Regions from separate parts of the Colwellia sp. MB3u-8 genome, predicted to be linked through region 1. Evidence: riboswitches for the same ligand, from Rfam matches in the RefSeq annotation. Region 1 holds a riboswitch; each other region holds the start of a gene.

What was found. A riboswitch is a leader RNA that binds a small molecule or an ion and turns the genes downstream of it on or off. The one in region 1 is predicted to bind cyclic di-GMP.
Region 2: it holds a riboswitch for cyclic di-GMP, as region 1 does, so the genes downstream of both, H4J54_RS03350 (methyl-accepting chemotaxis protein) here and H4J54_RS15410 (hypothetical protein) in region 1, are expected to answer to the same signal.
Region 3: it holds a riboswitch for cyclic di-GMP, as region 1 does, so the genes downstream of both, H4J54_RS10630 (DUF3718 domain-containing protein) here and H4J54_RS15410 (hypothetical protein) in region 1, are expected to answer to the same signal.

The regions. Positions count from the first base shown of each region.
Region 1 is NZ_JACGVA010000070.1:77,059-83,794, reverse strand. Features, by position in the region: gene H4J54_RS15415 (hypothetical protein) at 1-745, opposite strand, end outside; cyclic di-GMP riboswitch class I at 1,409-1,494, shown strand; gene H4J54_RS15410 (hypothetical protein) at 1,559-2,923, shown strand; partial or broken gene H4J54_RS15405 (transposase) at 3,197-3,650, opposite strand; gene H4J54_RS15400 (peptide deformylase) at 3,686-3,850, opposite strand; gene H4J54_RS15395 (LysR substrate-binding domain-containing protein) at 3,992-4,909, opposite strand; gene H4J54_RS15390 (D-amino acid dehydrogenase) at 5,031-6,284, shown strand; gene purT (formate-dependent phosphoribosylglycinamide formyltransferase) at 6,649-6,736, shown strand, end outside.
Region 2 is NZ_JACGVA010000037.1:216,238-222,973, forward strand. Features, by position in the region: gene H4J54_RS03345 (hypothetical protein) at 1-303, opposite strand, end outside; gene H4J54_RS03350 (methyl-accepting chemotaxis protein) at 955-2,514, opposite strand; cyclic di-GMP riboswitch class I at 2,821-2,910, opposite strand; gene H4J54_RS03355 (2OG-Fe(II) oxygenase) at 3,326-4,111, opposite strand; gene H4J54_RS03360 (aldehyde dehydrogenase) at 4,147-5,478, opposite strand; gene H4J54_RS03365 (iron-containing alcohol dehydrogenase) at 5,631-6,736, opposite strand, start outside.
Region 3 is NZ_JACGVA010000064.1:45,992-52,727, reverse strand. Features, by position in the region: gene H4J54_RS10645 (hydroxymethylglutaryl-CoA lyase) at 1-10, shown strand, start outside; gene H4J54_RS10640 (CoA transferase subunit A) at 109-816, shown strand; gene H4J54_RS10635 (3-oxoacid CoA-transferase subunit B) at 840-1,496, shown strand; cyclic di-GMP riboswitch class I at 2,164-2,256, shown strand; gene H4J54_RS10630 (DUF3718 domain-containing protein) at 2,321-2,680, shown strand; gene H4J54_RS10625 (patatin-like phospholipase family protein) at 2,947-4,098, shown strand; gene H4J54_RS10620 (monovalent cation:proton antiporter family protein) at 4,166-6,133, opposite strand; gene H4J54_RS10615 (GGDEF domain-containing protein) at 6,554-6,736, shown strand, end outside.

The DNA of each region.
Region 1 (6,736 bases):
TGCCAAGAATAAAGACGTAATATTTCGCCTTATGCCAGCTACTAGCCCAAAAACCTTCAGGTTCGGGATAAGACAAAACCAATAAGAAGCTCGCTGCAACCACATGAAGTAATATCCAGGGTATTAATATAAAATATTTTAAACGCTTAATGTTTCTAACAGCACGCTCGTCAACCCATTCCTCGCTTTGGACTTTTGCCTCGTAAGCGATCCTTTGTCTGGTTTCAGCTTGTTCTTGGCATAAACTTTGTCTGGTTTCAGCTTGCTCTTGGCATAAATCTGGATTTTGACGGATATAGTCTGCGCAGCCACGTCCATAGGATTTTCGCATCTCTTTGTCTTCAAAGGGGACATAAGCCATAGGGATGACTTCGCCACTATCATTAAAGACAAAATGCACTTTCGGTTCCGCTCTATAAGTGAAGGTAAATCCTTTTGTTTCATGACGAATGAAAAAAGATGAGTGGCAGGCTTCATCAACTCCAGCGCCGTAAGCCGTATCGAGCATATACTGCGACGTAGCACCCTCGATATATTCTTGGGCGATTCGGGCAAGAAAGCCATCAATTATCAACTGCCTTACCTGGGCATGATAAATATGGCTAGGCCTACAGCTATATGTAAGGCTGCCATCTTCGTTTAGAATATAATCATATTGGGCAACGTCATATTCTATATTGTAGCCCCAGCCATATGCGTACTGTAGCTGTTGTTGCACGGCATCATAATGCCGACGGTCTTGCACGTCCAATATGCTGCGACGGCAAGCAGGACAATGATCCCATAGGTTGCCTGAATAGTTGCAAAAGTATAAATCATAGCAACGTTCGCAGTTTCTCATGTGGGACAAAGATATGCTCAACTTTGTTATTATAGAATTATTTAATGCTGATTATAACGCAACTGTAAGCACCAGACATCCAATTTTTTGTAAGAGCTATTGTTCATTAATCTGCAAATTAACGACAAAGCCGCTGCGGGTTTCTCTGCCAACACTCAAAAGATCCCAGGCGTGGTACATGCCGTATTCTTCTCCGGCAAATAACCAGCTGTATTAGCTGCGCGTCCCCCGTCGTATTCAAACCTATTTCGTCAACGAGTCAAAGCAGAAACAAAAATGCCCCAAAAACTCTGTTTTTTTGATCTTTATTTAGCTTCTACAACTGTGATAAATGGCACCAGACACACGTTAAATAACAGTTTATTTTGACCGAATTAATTGCTTTGTTGTCATTTTACTGGCTACTAACATATCAACATAATCAATCATCCGCTCAACCTCTTTTGTGAAATTGAACCATGGCTAACAATCTATTCCCTAATTTTTTCTTTCTATAATCGCTAGAGCCACTACTTTTAATGACGTGTATAAATCACCTTGATTTTATCTTACCTTACAGTAGACTCGTGAAATAACTGGCAACTATTAATGAAAATTAATAGACGCAAAGCTACCAGCCTAAGTGCATTGCATAGGGTCGTGGGGTTGCAATTTATATGGATATTTTTACAACCTTTACTGTGATTTATTAATTACATCATTTATTAGAGGTTGTGAATGTTTTTCTCAAACAAGTATTTTATTCAATTCGTTGTTATTTTTCTCCTAAGCGCCTGTGGCGGAGGTGATAGTAGCGATACAGTCTCAAATCCACCACCCGTAGCCACGTCATCTGTAACGGCTTCATGCGTCAATCCTCATTCTGCTGACTACCCTGAATCATATAAGGGTAAATTTGAAACCCCCTCCCCCAGAGGTAAACTTTCTAGTCATATAGTGAGAGGTATTAGTTTTAAAGACTACTCCCCTAGTTGGATTTATGATGGCCTATCCCAGTCTGAACGCGATAGTTGTTCCAGAGATGAATATGTAAAATTAATGTATCTTGAAGCATTACAAGCAATGAATGCTTCTGGTGCACAAAGGGTTTGGGTTTACAATTATGGTCAGTGGAACGATAACCAAGAACCATGGGTAGTCGCCGAAGCTAATTATCATACGCCTAAAAAATATGTAGAATATATTGTTGAGCAAGCGCGTTTGCTCAACATTGATATTTATTTTTCTTGGCAGTTTACTCAAAACAATGTCGATGGCGATATTATTGTTGAGCAAGGTGAGAAACTCACGTTGGACAAGCTTAAAATCATATTAGATGCCCATCAAAACAATATGATTATTCAAGCAAAACATGCCCAAAAAATAGCTATAAAAGGTATTTCTGCTGACTGGAACGCGATGTGGGTCACCTTGCATACCGACGAATTAAAAGAATATTATATTGAGCGGTTTGCCGAAATTATCGATGATATCAGAGCCAATTTTGACGGTGAGATTACTTGGGGGCAAATAGGGACTGTAATTAATGATCAACGAATATTTTCTAGAGTAGATAGTATTTTAATCAATGCGTTACAGTGCTGCGGAAATCAATTTAACGCCGAAGAAGATGCCAAGCTAACAACGGAACTGGTCAAGCAGAAAACCTTTGAATCACTGACCAATCAGCATATGCAAATATATTGTGGTGATATTAACCAGCCATGCTGGCACGGTACGTCAAATATAGAATTACCGATAACACTTATTATTCAAGTGCAAAGTCGTGAAGACTTTTTTCTCAATGGCTGGAAAGAAGATGGGTTCTGTACCCCAGGAAGTTTAGAAGACGGGACTGAAGTCAGTTGTATTCAAGAAAGTTTTGTCACTGACTTTTCTGTGCAGTCAATGGGGATAGAAGGCATTATGCAAGCGATCGAAGAGCAAGATACCTTTATGATTAACAGCGTCGACATTCACACCGGTTATTGGCTTTCACCCACGTTAACCCCCAATTTTGAAGGTTTCCCTAACACCTCTCAATCTATCCGCGGTAAACCGGCAGAGGGTATTGTTAAGTATTGGTATACCGGAAAAGAATAATTCACCTCATGTTAAAGTAATGGCCGGTAAATTTACCGCTCATTACTTCTACATCCACCATGAGCTACAAATACATAAAAATCATCTTTTGATTATTCTTAGTTATTTTATCAGCGTAAATAAAACGAATTATCCATCATTCGCTTAACCTCACCTTTAACATTTAACCATTAATAGTGGTTGAATTTCCCATTTAACCTAGATTCATTTTGTCGGTCCTCCTGATCAAAAAGACTAGGGTGGCAATAGACTTATCTGAGGTGGTGCGCTACTTTATGGGGGCAATAATTCGACGACTTCGTCATTTTTTGTATTCAGGTGACTGAGTATCTTTTGAATCATCAACGGATGTTTATTAGACACATCCCTGTGTCTAAACCTTCGGGCAGCATTCGCTGTGCAAATCGTCTTTCCTGACGATTTGTCAATGCTCGCTATAATTTTAACCGCACCACCGCATTGCTCACAGGTTTCTATTTCTATCCCAAAACCCGTTTAATTTTTTGTGCCTGTGTTCCCCGCGCCCTGTCGGCAATGCTTGTTTAGCCTTATTTCGTTTTGCCAGCGTTATTATCACGTGGTGCCGACTGTTTGGTGCAAACACACCATGAAACCTAGTGAGGTTTACTCGGGGTTTGGGTACTAAGGCCGCTAAACGGGCGATAAAATCCAGCGGCTCAAAGATCACATGAGTGGTGCCGTCACGGTAGGGTGTTTTGATTGGGTGCATACTCGGTACACTTAAGCAGCCTTCCCTGCCTTTTATTTTCTCATTATAGTAATGCAATATTCAGGGTTAATAATTGCTGTTGGCGGCATTAATGGCGCGTCAGGATAACGCGAATTGGGTTTAGAGCACATAATATAAATACTTACACTGTGATGTATTTGTGGTGCGACAATACCTACACTACCCGCTTCGGACATCATTTGATTGATTCATTGCTGGCATTCATCGGCCAGTATATTATCAAGCTAAACCGCTCTTTTTCTTAACACCGCATGGCCTAGTAGAGTAATATAATAGCTATTATTTTTGGCTACTGTTTTAGTTAACCTGAACTTTGGTTAGTTAATAAATTTTTGTTTTTCATCTAATAACCATTGCTTAAAGCAGTTAATGGCTGAAGAAGAATGGTGCTGAATTAGGTAATAACCCGCATTTGCTGCTATCGGATTAAAGGGCGAAACTAGCTTTCCTTGTTTAAAATCTTCTTCAACTAAGGCATATCGAGCCATGGCTATCCCTAATCCTGCTTCGGCTGCCGCCATAGCCATATCAGTTCGATTAAAATAATGCCCCTGAAGACTGTCTGCTGTAATGCCCATGTGATTGAACCAATATTGCCACTCGGTATTTTTGCTTGCGCCATGCCATGGCTGAGCATCATGTAATAGGGTGACCGACTGCCAAATCGTTTGTTGGTTTTCTACAGAGGTGTCTTGCCATTTAAAGGCTTTAAAATATTCAGGACTCATCACAGGAAGCAATTGTTCAGATAAAAATAAGTCACTTTTTTGTTGAAAATTAGCAGATTGACTGTAATCAATGGCTAAGTCAAAGTTATTGCTTTGATGGTCAACTAGCGCACCTTCAGCAAATGTTTGAATGCTAATATTGGGATAACGATTGTAGAATCTCTCAAGGCGAGGCACTAACCATTTGAAGGCAAAAGAAGGCGTTAATTTTAACCTTACCTCGCCATCGAAATTTTCTTCTTGATGTAACGCTGCAATTACCTCGCTTATATCTTCAAGACTGCTTTTTACTACTTTATATAATTGTTGGCCTGCTTGAGTTAATCGAACGCCTCGTGAGTGCCTTTCAAACAGGATTATTGAAAGTTGTTCTTCTAGCAAGTTTATCTGCTGACTTATCGCACCTGTTGTAATATTTAAATAAATGGCAGCCTGAGTAAAACTGCCTAATTCGGCCGCTACCTCAAACGTCACTAAACCCGATGCTATGTTACCTTTTAATTTCATCAATACTCATAGCCTTTAGAATTACTAAACACAGATGTTAATTAATATCGATTGTAGAAGATAGATATTTTTCACATAGTAGTTAACTATTTTATGATTTAACAATATTTAAGTGATGAGTATGAAAGTTATCGTTTTAGGCGCTGGCGTAGTCGGGCTAACCTCCGCATGGTATTTGGCTCAAGCAGGGCATCAGGTAACGGTTGTTGATCGCCAGAGCCTAAGTGCTGAAGAAACCAGTTTCGCTAATGCAGGCCAGTTATCTTATGGTTATTCATCTCCTTGGGCTGCCCCGGGTATTCCGCTAAAAGCGTTGAAATGGTTAACCCAAAAACATTCGCCACTTATTGTAAAGCCAAGTTCTTCACCGATGTTTTATATTTGGATGATGAATATGCTAAAAAATTGTAATGAGAGTCACTACCAGATTAATAAAAACCGTATGTTGCGCGTGGCGAATTACAGTCGAGAATGCTTGTCAGATTTAGCTAAAAATCATGCCATAAAATATCAAGGTCGTCAGCGGGGAACGCTACAAGTTTTTCGTCACCATGCACAAGTTGAGGCGGTGCAAAAAGATATGAAGTTATTAGCCGAGAGTGATGTACGATTTAATCTATTAAATGTTGATGAGTGTGTTAAAGCTGAACCAGGCCTTGCTTTGGTTAAAGATAAGCTTGTTGCTGGCCTGCACTTACCCGATGATGAAACGGGCGATTGTTACCAATTTTGTCAGCAGCTTACTGACATGGCTAAAATGGCGGGTGTTGAGTTTAAATTCAATGTTCAGGTAAATAAATTACACTTTGATAAGACTAATATTACTGGGGTAGATACCTCTAGTGGAGAGCTTAAAGCTGATGCTTATGTTGTGGCTCTAGGGAGTTACTCGGTGAACTTATTGAACCCAGTAGGCATTAAATTACCGGTTTGCCCTGTAAAGGGCTACTCACTCACTATTCCAATGACGAATGAACAATTTTCGCCTGTTTCGACTGTGATGGATGAAACTTACAAGGTTGCTATAACACGTTTTGATAATCGAATTCGGGTGGCAGGTACGGCAGAATTAAACGGCTTTAATTTAGATCTACCTGAAAAAAGAAAAGCCACTATCGCTATGGTGGTTCAGGACTTATTTCCTAAAGCAGGTAACTTAGCCCAGGCAGAGTTTTGGACGGGGTTACGTCCTATGACGCCGGATGGCACGCCTATTATTGGTAAAACTAAGCTAGCTAATTTATATACCAATACGGGGCACGGTACCTTGGGTTGGACTATGGCTTGTGGCTCGGCAAAACTATTAGCGGATATAGTCTCGGGCAATGAGCCTGATATTGACGCGAGTGGATTAGATTCATTTAGGTATCTGTAATAGCAAGGTCAATAACCGGCGATTTCTAGTCTATTACTCAAGGGTTTTTACATAATTCATAATTCATAATTCAAAATTAAAAAAAGCACTTTCTGCTGTTGTGCAAACCAGCGCTGAATATTCTTTATGATGATGCGGTGCTTGAGGCTGTTGGTGGCGAGCAAAGTCTTTAATAAAAAAAATAGTCACAACTCGGTATGTGGTGGCAGGTAAATGCCCCCTCTGCCTTACCTGGAAATTAAATACCTTTAATATTTTTCTTACAAATATCAGAGTTTTTTTATCCTAGATCCTCAAAATATAAAAAATTCTGTTAATATCTTTAGCCATATCATCCCTTCAAATTTTCAGTGAGTCGAATAATATGAGTGTTTCAATTTTTGGCAGTGCAAAAGCGAATAGTGCGACAAAAGCCCTTCTTTTAGGATCCGGAGAACTAGGTAAAGAAGTTG
Region 2 (6,736 bases), on a different contig from region 1:
AGCGAGCTCTTCACGAGAAACGTCAGATTTGAATTGCTCAGTTAGATTATCTCGTTGGTCGTCGTTCCAAGGTAGCCCTGCATTTTCAGGTAAGCCTTTTTTAATATTTTCATCTCGCTTTTGCCCAAGCGTTTTCTTTATTTTAGGCTGTTTAATTGAAGAACTCTTTATATGATCGATTATAGCAAAAAGAGACCTTATTATTTCAGGGTTATTATGAAGCGAATCACTAGGAAGTACCTCACCTGTTAACGGATCAATTCCGTTAGCTAAAGCTTCTATAATTTTTAAATGAGATTCCATGTAAATGATACTCCAATGTTAGAAAAGCATATAACAACTTATTATGTATACGTCTTAGTAACATACGCATCATAAATAACATTAAATTAACATTAATGTCCCATACTTTCAAAGTATTAGAAACTAGTAATGCTAAATCACATGTATATTAAGGCGTGTTACTAAGACCTCTCAGTAATACAACCTGAACAAAAAAAATAAATAAAAACCATTAAATTCAGATGGTTAAGTGGATTTTCTTAGTGTTTATTATAATAAATACTGTGTTAATAAGACGTCTTAGTAACACACCTCGAAAAATCATACTGACTTCCATATAACAGGGCGTCACAGCGTTTAGGCAGTAGTTAATTCATTAGAAAATATATGGCAAGATTTTTAGCTGGAATGTCAGGAAGGCACATTCGAGACATTAGCTTTTAAAGAGACTTAACACTTCGGAATAGTTATACCCAAACTCCTACCTTGAATACCTGAAGAAATACTCTTTGATAGAAGTGAGTTTTTTACTAAGCTGTGCTATTGCAAAAGCCCATTTTTGAGGGACAGACACCAACTAGGACTGAAATAACAAAGGGGCTAAATCACTGCTCTTACGCATCCATTCATACGTGCGTAAGAGCGTGCTTCATGTAGGTCATGAGGGTAATATTATATTTTGAAAGATCCAACATGGTGATCTAAAGCGAGCGCAAGCTCCTCTAATTGTTTGCTGGTTTTTTCTAACTCATAGCTCGCATTTAAGCCTTCTTTAACAGAGCTGTCAACGGTATCCATATTGACATTAATTTCATTGGCAACACTTGACTGCTGGCCAGTGGCGGTTGCAACTTGCGTATTCACATCAAGTATCATTGATACTTGTTCTGATATATCGTCAAGCATTTCCTGAGCATTTTGCGTTGTTTTAGCGCTGTCGACTGCGAGAGACTTACTACTATCCATCGCAATTACTGCATTTTTTGCTTCATTTTGTAACTGGTCGATCATTGTTTGGATTTCATCTGTAGACGATGCTGTTTTACTCGCAAGACTTCTTACTTCATCGGCCACCACACTAAACCCTCGTCCAGCATCCCCTGCTCGAGCGGCCTCAATCGCAGCATTGAGTGCAAGAAGATTAGTTTGTGCTGAAATGCTTCTAATAACGTCCAGTATAGAACCTATAGACTGCGTTTTTTTCGCTAGCGAGGTGATCACCAATGACATATCTGTCATCTCATCGCCAAGATTATTAATCGTCATAATAGATTCTTGTAGCGTTTGTCGCCCCCTCTGGATCCCGTTATTCGCTTTTTGTGCTGAATCTACCGCACTAGTGGCATTGTGAGATATGTCATTAATAGTCGCTATCATTTGAGACATAGAGGTTACGACGACTAAAGATTGACCACTTTGCTCTTCACCTCTTGATAGCGCTTGCAAAGATTGACTGCGAATTTCTGTCGCTGAGCGAGCTAAATCTATACCTGTTTGGACTGTTTTAGAAATTATCTTATTGATGTTATTTACAAATATATTAAAATCAGAAGCGATCTTGGCTATCTCATCTGAGCCTTGTACGGGTAATCTAACGGTAAGATCACCATCTCCTTTAGAGATGTCTTGTAATGCTTTTTGCAAGCCCGAAAGTGGTTTAACAAATCTAGCCAATAACAAAACAAGTACGCATACACATATTACAAAGATGACTAGGATTGAGATCAACAGAGTCAACATAATATCCTCAACCGCTTCACTTACTTCTGTGATAGGAATACCTATATCAAAAGCACCAAAGAGCTCACCATCAACATGAACAGGAACCATAATATCGTAGACCCAAACTTGCTGTATTTCTGCATACCATTTCGAAAATTGTGACTTTCCTTTGCTTGCCCCCTCGAGGGTATAACTGTCTTTATAAATTTTACCTAATTTTTGTTTATCGCTATGTGCGATGGCTGTAATGTTTTTATCAATAACCACTGCGTAGGAAATATCTGGCCGTTCTTTGAGAGAGGTCATTAATGCTTGTAAATCATGCAAGGGTTTCGAAGATGTGCGCAACACATACGCAACATTGTTTGCGATTAAAGCAGCCTGCGCTTGGGATTTTTTTAAGATAATATTATCTATCTCTTGATTTGAGATAAAATAGGTCGCGGTTATACTCGTTACTGCTGCTATAGCAAACATGATACAAACTGTAATTAATATCATTTTTTTCATTGTGAATATCCTTGGGAAATCGATAACAATCAAGGTTTAAAATCAAACTGATCCTAAAACATTTAACCATGGTGTGAAGAACATTTTAACAGAGGGACTGACTTAAGCTGAACTATATAGCGCGGGTTAATTTGTCACTAACCACAGCATGATTTGGCGTTGACACTAGTAAGATAAAAAACACAAGGGCATGATATTTTATACAATGAAATGGCATATATTGTTGGTTCCAGAATAATTTGAATAATGTGGATAATTTGAATTGTCTTGTTCAAGAAACTAGTATTGTCAGGTACCTTTGCCGGTTTAGGTAACTCCGCTGCCATAACGTTAAACGCTTTAGACCGGTAGTTTTTTGCGTTTTAAAGTTTTAGGTAGACGTTGCCCTTATTAAAACCATACAATAAATTAATTCTATTGTTCCTTGCTAGGCAAGTCAATACTATTGGCTTAATACTTGCTGTATGGATATATATAATTGTTTTTGATCGTAAGTTCACTGGCTCTGAACGACTCTTATTTTGATAGGATAGTGCGGGCTGTAATGGTTTAATGAAACTGGAATAATTTATAGCTTAAAATCTTTCCAGTGTTAGTTGACCATTACAAACCTCATGTTAAATTTTAGCGATCAGTTGACCTAAAGAGCGGCCAATAGCTAGCTTGCGCTTAACGCGTATAATGGTCAGCTACCCATTTTAGCTAATATTTGTTCGGCAGTCAGCGGTGCAGCCTTGGGTTTGAGCCCTCTACGTTCTTCTCTAAGCTGCTACCCCACTTGCTAGTAGATGACCAAATTAACTATGTGACTTCACAACTCAAATAAAACATCACTACGGATTATATATTTAACTCCCTCACTAATCGGCACTGAACTGTGTATGTAACTTAAAGGATGCATGCCATGCGGAAAGCACAATATACTGCCAGCAGGGGTTCGAATATCAACATGACTAACCTTACCCCCCGCTGTTGTCGGTTTAGTAGGATCATCCGCATTGACCATGAAACGTGTTTCACCACCTTCGAAGCCTTCACTTAATAGTATTAAAAAGCTCATTTGGCTATAACGGTCAGGATAAGCATTAGCGACTAGCTCATTATTAATAATACGACTACCCGGCCAAGAACCATCAGAATGCGGTTTAAAATAATCCTCAGGGTTATAACGATAAAATCGAAAACGCGCATTGATACCCAAGGCTTTATTGCCAGAAAAAATAGCTTGTCGGTCATCCATTAAATGCGAGATGCGTTGCCAAATAATCCCATCGGTTTGTTCATCAACAATCCAAGTCAAGCTGTCGTTATGTCGAACACTGCGCGGTAAAGAAACCGCAGCATCGGGCAGATAACCTAACGCTTCACTAATCGCGATCAATCGTTTACATTCATCTTTTGCCAAAACATTTAACAACTGAAATGCACCCGGCACTTTATCCAACTCGTGTCGTTTAATATGACTGACGTCATAATGTTCATCTAAGTGTGCCGCATTCATATGGCGGTTACCCCATGCAGGTAAAGCGAGATGCTCGGCACCGGGTTCTAAAGCAGCGACAAAAAAATCGGCGACTGTATCTTTTTTTGTATTCATTGTTTACTCCATTAAATACTGACTTATTTACTGACTTATTTACTAATAACGCGTACTTGCGCAAACTGACGATGTCCAGCCGCAGTACCATGAAAACCAAAACCACTTTGTTTTGCACCGACCCAAGGTCCAATGCCGCCAGCACCTTGGTTGACTCCTACCATGCCAGCTTCCATTTGTTGCGCAACTTTATCTGCTCCAGCGCCACCAAAAACCACAGCACCTAAGCCGTAAGCACTGGCATTGGCACGTTCAACCGCTTCAGATAATTGCTTAAAACGACTTATGGCAACAACAGGACCAAAGGTTTCATCTTTCTCTAGCTGCATATCGGGTGTGATATTTGTCACGACTGTAGGCTGTATAAAAGGTAGTTCATAATGATGCGTTCCTAATAAGAATGTTGCCCCTTTAACATGAGCATCTTTTAGTTGAGAGAGTACATTTTCATGCTGCTGAGGGTTAACCATAGGTCCAATATTGGCATGGCTTTGATCCCAAGCACCCGCTCGATATCGGCGAGCTAAAGCGACGACTTTTTGCTCAAACTCATCAGCTATACGTTCATCAACATAAATGCGCTCAGTAGAGGTACACATTTGCCCCGTATTTTCAAAAGAGCTTGCCACCGCAAACTGAACTGCCTCATCAATATCAGCACTTGCCATTACAATAAGAGGGTCATTACCTCCTAACTCCATGACTAAACGTTTTAGTCCTGATGCCGCACTGGCCATAATATGTTTGCCTGCAGCTAATGAGCCGGTGAACGCGACCATATTGATCTCGCTATTAACTAACGCCTTACCGGTTTCTGCATTACCCTGTGCGATTTGTAACACACCTTCAGGTAACACTTTATTTAACGTTTTAACAAAAAGCTCGGCAACCAGAGGCGTTTCTTCAGACGGCTTTAATACCACACTATTACCAGCAACGAGTGCAGGCAACAACAAGTTATTCGCCATAGCTAATGGATAATTCCAAGGTGAGATCACAGCAACAACGCCTAATGGTCGATATTGTATTTCAGCATTAGGTCCCATTGATTCAGTCTTTAGCGCTTGCGCTATTTCCTGGGTAAAATAAGCGGCATTTTGAACGGTTCCAGCCACTTCATAACTTGCTCTACGGTGATCTTTACCCATTTCTTTACCGATCAATAATGTTAACTGATCTTCTATTGCAGTAAGGCACTCATAAGCCTGAACGACTATTTGTTGACGCTCATCAAGGGATAATGCTGCCCAAGATTTTTGCGCCTGCTTCGCACGTAGAACGATAGCCGGAATATCTGCAGGCTCGCAAATAGGTACATCACCCAAAGGCGATCGATTAATTGGGTTATAGGAGGTAAGTGTTGGCATGAAAGGTTTCCTAAAATTACATTAGCTGTAATCTGTTAAATTTTATGTTCTAATTTTATGTTCTAATTTTAAGAGGTATTAAAAAAGTCTGCGTGTGAAACTTTTAAGGTAATACACACGCCACTTATACCTGTCTTAATTATGATGAATCATTACAATGCTTGAGTTAAAATATCACGGCTTATTGCTAAGGTAATATCGTCATTTTCGCCCAATGCCGTCATACCATGTTGCTCTAATCGTTCAATCAGTAAGTCGATATCTTTGCTACCAAGATCAACGTGGGATAAACGTGTGGGTACTTGCATTGTTTCGAAAAATGCCTCAGTTAAACTAATCGCTTTATCGATACGCGCGTTGTCATCACCATCCGTTATCTGCCAAACGCGTGCTGCATATTGTAGTAACTTTTCACGTTTTTGCTCTTTACGCACTTTCATTACCGCAGGCAATACAATAGAGAGGGTACGCGCATGGTCGATACCAAAAGCACCGGTAAGTTCATGACCTATCATATGCGTTGACCAATCTTGTGGTACACCTGCTCCTATAAGACCATTTAACGCCATGGTTGCCGACCACATGATATTAGCTCGAACTGCTAAGTCTCCTTTAGTCGCTGGCGATAACGCTTTTGGTCCTTCTTCAATCAATGTTTGTAATAAACCTTCACTAAAACGGTCTTGTACCTTGCCATTTACGCTGTAAGTTAAGTACTGCTCGATAGTATGAATAAAAGCATCAACCACACCATTGCTGATTTGACGGTCCGATAATGACAAAGTCACACTTGGGTCTAACACAGCAAATAATGGACGAACTAACGGACTAGAGAAAGGTAGCTTATTACCATCACGTGTTACCACAGAGTTACCGTTACTTTCAGAGCCGGTAGCTGGTAGCGTTAATACCGCGCCAATAGGCAATGCTTTTGTCAACGCTTGCTGTTTCGCCAGAATATCCCAAGGGTCATTACCTTCACTATTACCTTCATAAAGTGCAGCTGCGGCAATAAATTTAGCGCCATCAACAACTGAACCGCCACCAACAGCGAGTAAATAATCAATGCTCTCTGCTTTAATTATTGCTTGCGCTTGCATCAAAGTGTCATAGGTTGGATTTGGTTCGATACCTGAAAATTCAAACCAAGTATGCTCTGTAAGCGCATTACTCACTTGTTGATATACGCCATTACTTTTAATTGAACCACCACCATAAACCAGTAAAACTCTTGCATCTAGTGGGATCTCATGTGAAA
Region 3 (6,736 bases), on a different contig from region 1:
TGCAAAATAATCTAAAATAAAAACTATAAATTAACTGGCGTTGATTGTGAGCATTACCTACATCAGCGAATAAAATATAAATTAAACATTAATATTGAGGAGCAAATAATGGCAGGATTTGACAAAGTAGTGTCAAGCTATGAAGAAGCAATGGCCGGTCTTGAAGACAATATGACTGTAATTGCTGGTGGTTTTGGTTTATGTGGTATTCCTGAAAATTTAATACGCGAAATTCAGCGTAAAGGCACTAAAGGCTTAACCCTAGTTTCAAATAACTGCGGTGTAGATGATTTTGGTCTCGGCATTTTACTGCCTGACCGTCAAATCAAAAAAATTATCGCCTCTTACGTTGGTGAAAATGCTGAGTTCGAACGTCAGATGATGAGCGGTGAGCTCGAAGTTGAATTGACACCACAAGGCACCTTAGCAGAAAAAATGCGTGCTGGCGGTGCTGGTATTCCAGCTTTCTTTACGGCGACAGGCTATGGCACACCCGTAGCTGAAGGCAAAGAAGAACGTGAATTTGACGGTCAGCATTACATTTTAGAACCAGCAATTAAAGGCGATTTTGCTATTGTAAAAGCGTGGAAAGCCGATCGTTATGGCAACTTAGTGTTTAGAAAAACCGCGCGTAACTTCAATCCTATGGCAGCAACCGCAGGTAAAATAACCGTAGTAGAAGTAGAAGAGATTGTGGAGCCAGGCGAATTAGACCCTGATCACATTCATACGCCGGGCATTTATGTTAATCGCTTAATCTTAGGTACATTCGAAAAACGCATTGAACAGCGCACTGTTCGTAGCGACTCAGAATAATCAGTGTTAGTAAGGAGTAATTTATGGCTTTAACAAGAGAACAACTAGCACAGCGGGTAGCACAAGAATTACAAGACGGTTACTACGTTAACTTAGGTATAGGTATTCCAACCTTAGTGGCAAACTATATTCCCGAAGGGATCGAAGTCATGCTGCAGTCTGAAAACGGCTTACTAGGCATGGGACAATTTCCCACCGAAGCAGAAATTGACGCCGATCTGATCAATGCGGGTAAACAAACAGTGACGATGGCAAAAGGCGCATCAATTTTTGATTCAGCAGAATCATTTGCCATGATCAGAGGCGGTCACGTTGACTTAACGGTTTTAGGCGCCTTTGAGGTTGATGTAAATGGTAATATTGCCTCTTACATGATTCCTGGTAAGTTAATTAAAGGTATGGGCGGTGCGATGGATTTAGTCGCCGGTGCAGACAATATTATTGTGACCATGACCCATGCCTCTAAACATGGTGTCTCTAAGTTGTTAAGTAATTGTACGCTGCCGTTAACCGGTAAAGGCTGCATTAAAAGGGTGTTAACTGATCTGGCTTTTATTGAAATAAAAAATGGTAAATTTTACTTATTAGAGCGTGCACCTGGCGTGTCAGTCGCAGAAATAATATCATTAACTGAAGGTGAACTTGTTGTTGAAGGCGACGTGCCTGAGATGCAATTTTAAAGCGATAACCAGCAGTTGATAATGAATGACAATATATATACTAAGGGGCTGCTGCCCCTTTTTTGTATTCGATTTAGAGTTATAATTCGCCGAAGTCCCCCTCATAGTCATCGCTTATGTTGATATATGAAAAATATTAATATTTAATTATTTATCACTATGTAAGCCAAAATAGCGCTTCATCCATTGCATCAATTAACTGTTCTTCTCTATATGAAGAACAAGCAGAAAAATACAAAACATTTATTTAATAACTAGTCGCTCTAATTATTAAGTAAATAACGCAGTAGAAGGTTGTTTTAACTGGGTAAATAATCAGAAAATTAGTGAGATTGTTATTACGGCCATACCTCTAACTTGCTCCCTCTGCACAAAACTCACCAGGTTTAGTCACACAGCTTCATACGGCCAAACTGACCCTAAGTATCAACAGACAAGCTGCACACAATAGCTATTGTAGATAACGGCTGTAGCCTTTAACCTAATGCCCTACATTTCTATAAAAATCGCTTCAAAATCGTTTCAAAATCGCTTCAAAATCAATAATGTTATAGGTAAAGCTTTTAACGTCGCCATGTTTAAAAAATTAAATCGACTAGGTGTTAAATACCCATAAGCTGTAACCCTTGGGTTGCAATTAACTACGACTTTAGTGATAATTGCACTAACAAAGAAAAGGCAAAATACGCGAAAACGTGTTACGCAAAACCACCGGTCTAAGGATAATACTCTCTTTATCTACGACAGCGGAGTCACCGTGTTATTAGGTACATCCTGTGGTTTTTCTTTTATTAACTCTATTTGTATTGTAAAAGGTTATTAAAATGAAAAAATTATTACTCGTTACTGCCATTACTGCTTTAACAATGACATCTATTGTATCAGCGCCGAAAGCGCAAGCCGCTGATATTGCAAGAAGTATATGTGAGTATGTTGCTGCAGACGACAAAAGGCGTATGCGTTCATTCTTAAAAGCGCATAGATTAAGAATTCGCGATATCTTTTCAGATATTAAGTGTAACGGTCAAAACTTGTTAGAATTTTCTGCTACCAAGGGTTCAGTTGAAACAGGCTCTTTGATGATTAGTAAATTACCAAGGGACGTTGTTTCTGAAAATCTACCCCTTATTCAACATGGATCGCAACCATTAATCGACGCTGCAAACGAACGGGTTGGTGGTTAGTGGTTTATTTTCCTGTAGACGTTTAACTCAAACTGATAACCATTGAATTAAGTACATGAGAAATTTTTTATTTCAATTACTGCAAGTTCAATGGCTATAAGTTCAATGTTTTACTAGTCAATAATTCTTGTGTCATTAAAAGGCTAGCATTTGCTAGCTTTTTTCTATTAACCTGTACTGGCAAGAAAATATTATTAATTTCAACTAGCCACCCTATAGAAAACTGATTAAAATCACGCTCGACTTTAATAACATCGGTTTAATTAATGACGAATAAACGTAGCTACATCAAGAGTAATAACGCTTTAGTATTAACCGGTGGAGGAGCACGCGCCGCCTATCAAGTTGGTGTTTTGTCTGCGATAGCTAAATTTATGCCACGCAATCATGGTGTGCCTTTTCCAATTATCTGTGGTACATCAGCAGGTGCTATCAACTCAACCGCATTAGCTTGTTATGCCTCCTGTTTTCAATTGGCGGTCAAAAAGTTGGAGTGGGTCTGGAAAAACCTCGATCCTGAAAGAATTTATCATACGGATCCCCTACGTGTGTTTAGTCACTTAATCGGTGGTGTTTTAGGTAACTTTCAGGCAGATTATGCCAATAAAAGTGCCCGAAGCTTATTAAACAACGCACCACTTAGGCAACTGCTTGAAACTGTAGTAGATTTTAGCCGAATAGATACCAATATTAGACGCGGTTATCTCTCCGCAGTATCGGTTACAGCATCAAGTTATTCCAGCGGTGACTCGATTAGTTTTTTTCAATCAGAAGCGTCTATTTCGCCTTGGTTTAGATCAAAGCGACGGGGCGAGCCTACGCAATTAAACAGCCAACATTTAATGGCCTCAGCGGCCATTCCATTAGTTTTTCCGTCTGAAAGAATACAACGCCATCATTTAGGCGATGGTTCAGTTCACCAATTGTCTCCGTTAAGTCCTGCCATCCACTTAGGAGCAGAAAAAATATTTATTGTTGGTGTCGAGCAACCAAAAGAACCGCTTCATGCGGTTGAAAATAACCCACATCCACCAACAACAGCGGCAATCGCAAGTCACTTACTTGATTCTGTTTTCTCAGATACCCTGCAAAGTGATATTGAACGCATGGTGAGGGTTAACAACACCTTATCGCTAATTCCAGATGCAAAGAAAAAAAACATTACCGGTTTAAAAAATATTGAATCCTATCTGCTCAACCCTAGTCATGACTTTAACCGTATTGCGGTGAAATATTACGATAAACTGCCGTTGTCGATTCGACTATTATTACGCAGCATGGGGATTCACAATGACGCGGAATCTAGCTTAGTTAGCTACTTATTGTTTGAAAAAAACTATTGTAAGGAGTTAATAAACCTCGGCTTTAATGACGCGCTTGAGCAAGAAACTAAAATTCGCCAATTTCTTAATATCTAAGCCATGTTAATTAAAAAGCCTTGAACAAGCTTGTTGGTTTAACAACTCATTCCTACCGTCAAATAAGCTAATGCCCTTCTTGGACAAAACGTTCAGCTCGCTCTACCCGTCTGGGTTTGCCACGTACAATTAAGGTATCTTGTGATTGTAATATCGTGTCAACGTCAGGCTCTTCGCTTTCAATGTTATTGCGACGTAATGCGACAACAATAACACGGCGCTCATCTAGTTTTAATGAACCAATTGAATGGCCATTAGCAAAAGAATCATCTGCTAATATAATCGCATGCGCAAATTCAATACGGTCAATACTATCAGGGCTCATATCAGTATGTTCGCCTTGAAAGAAACCATGTAAATGATTGTAGTGGTTCTTACGCTCTTTTTGCACACGGCGAACAATTCTAGAAAAAGGCACGCCTGATAATGACAAAACTTGAGACACTAGCATTAAACTGCCTTCTAGGCTCTCTGGAACCACTTCATTTGCACCCGCCGCATGTAATTCGTCTAACTGATCGTCGTTGCGGGTACGCACTAAAATAGGCACGTTAGGCGATAAAGAACGTACTTTTTGAATAACATCAAGTGATTGTTTATCTTCACCAAAGGCGATAACAACCAACTTAGCTTTTGATAACTGTGCAGCATGCAACAATTCAGCCTGCCTAGAAGAGCCAAAAAGCACGTTTTCGCCCGCTTCTCTTGCTTTGCTTGTCCGTAAGGGGTCAATATCAATAGCGACAAAGTCGATCGACTCTTGTTTTAAGAAGCGGCTAACGGTTTGTCCAATACGGCCAAAGCCGCAAATAATAACATGATCACTGAGTGTGGTACTTTGAGGTAATTCTTCTAACGCTTGGCTGTCCAGTGGTTTATCACGGCTCAACCAAAGTGCCCAGCCGCGCGCATGACTGATCATATAAGGCGTTATTGCCATACTTAGCACCCCCGTACCCAGTAAGATAGATGCTGTGGTTTCAGGTAACACTTCAACTTGGCTAGCTAAGGCAATTAAAACAAAACCAAACTCACCCATTTGCGCCAACATAATACCAGCGGCCCAAGCATCTTTAGAGGACTCTCCAGCACGTTTTGCTAGTAAAACAATCACCAGAACTTTAATCGCCATAAAACAGACTAACAGCGAAATAATGATCAAAGGAGAGGAAAAAACAACATTAATATTGAGCTTCATGCCAACAGTGACAAAAAACAAACCCAGTAAAATATCACGATAGGGTCTAATGTCAGCTTCAAGCTGATGTTTATATTGGCTCTCTCCTAACATCATACCCGCTAAAAATGCTCCTAACGCCATCGAAAGGCCAAACCACTGTGTTAATGCTGATGCCACTAAGGTCACGAGTAATGTGGTTAATACGAATAATTCATCGGTTCTAACTTGAGCAACTAAATTGAATAATCTAGGTAATAACCATTTACCAGCGAATAATAAGAGTGAAACAACAAATACTCCTTTAACTAGTGCAAATAATAACGCCATAATAAAAGAAGAATCGCCGCCTTGGGCTAATAAAGGGATAATAATTAACAATGGCACCACGGCAACATCTTGAAACAGCAGCACTGCCACAGATAATTGCCCTGACTTTTTCTTCATGCCACCGCTTTCACTTAACTGGCGAATAACAATAGCGGTAGAAGAAAGTGCTAATATACCGCCAATGGTGATTGCCGCATCTAAGCTTTGCCCTAAAAACATCGCCACCAACATAAATAACACAAGTGAAATAATCACTTGTAAGCTACCCACAGTAACCACCAGATGCCGCATAGAAACTAATTTAGGTAATGAAAATTCAAGCCCAAGGGTGAAAAGTAGAAATACAATACCTAGTTCAGCAAAATGTTCATAATTAACATGCTCTTGAGCGATAGCTAAGCCATGGTCACCCACCAACACACCTGCCACTAAATACGCCAAAATCGCTGGCAATTGCAAGCGTCGAAAAAGCCAAACAATTAACACGGCACTGGACAATATAGCGAGTAATTCAAGGTGACCTGTCACATGTATTCCTTCGAAGGTGATAAAAATGAAAATTGCATAATAGTTGCAGAATAGCCCTGGTTGAACTGCTTATTAATAGCCACTTATTCACCAGCGCCTTCAAATGAGGCTACTATGAAACGCGTAATCCAACAAATTGAAAGCGTTTACACAATATTTGTCTGTTAAGTGTAGCCTTGTAGAGGCTGTTTTGTCTAAAGTATTTCTCATCTTTTTAGAAAAAAACGCTTAAAAACGGTCACTTAACCTAGCGTCTTACTTTCCTCCGCTTTTAAAATCACTTTAGCTAGATATGGCTATAAACAGCGTAAATTGACGATTCTCACTAAATACTTAATAAAACATGCCAACTAAAGCCGTAGGCACGATTTTTGCTTAAATTAACTAAAAACAATAACGTCAAAATTATCAGGACAATTTATGCGGACAGTCAATGTTGTTAACTACCCTAACTCCAAATTTAATGCCTTCACATTATTTCAACATAATGAACAGCAAGCCCAACGTAATTTAGCCTTACTTGAGCAATTGCAAACGACCTTAGATGTAAAAAACCTTATCAACATTTTCGCAATTGAAGTGGCAAAGTATCTTGATTTTACT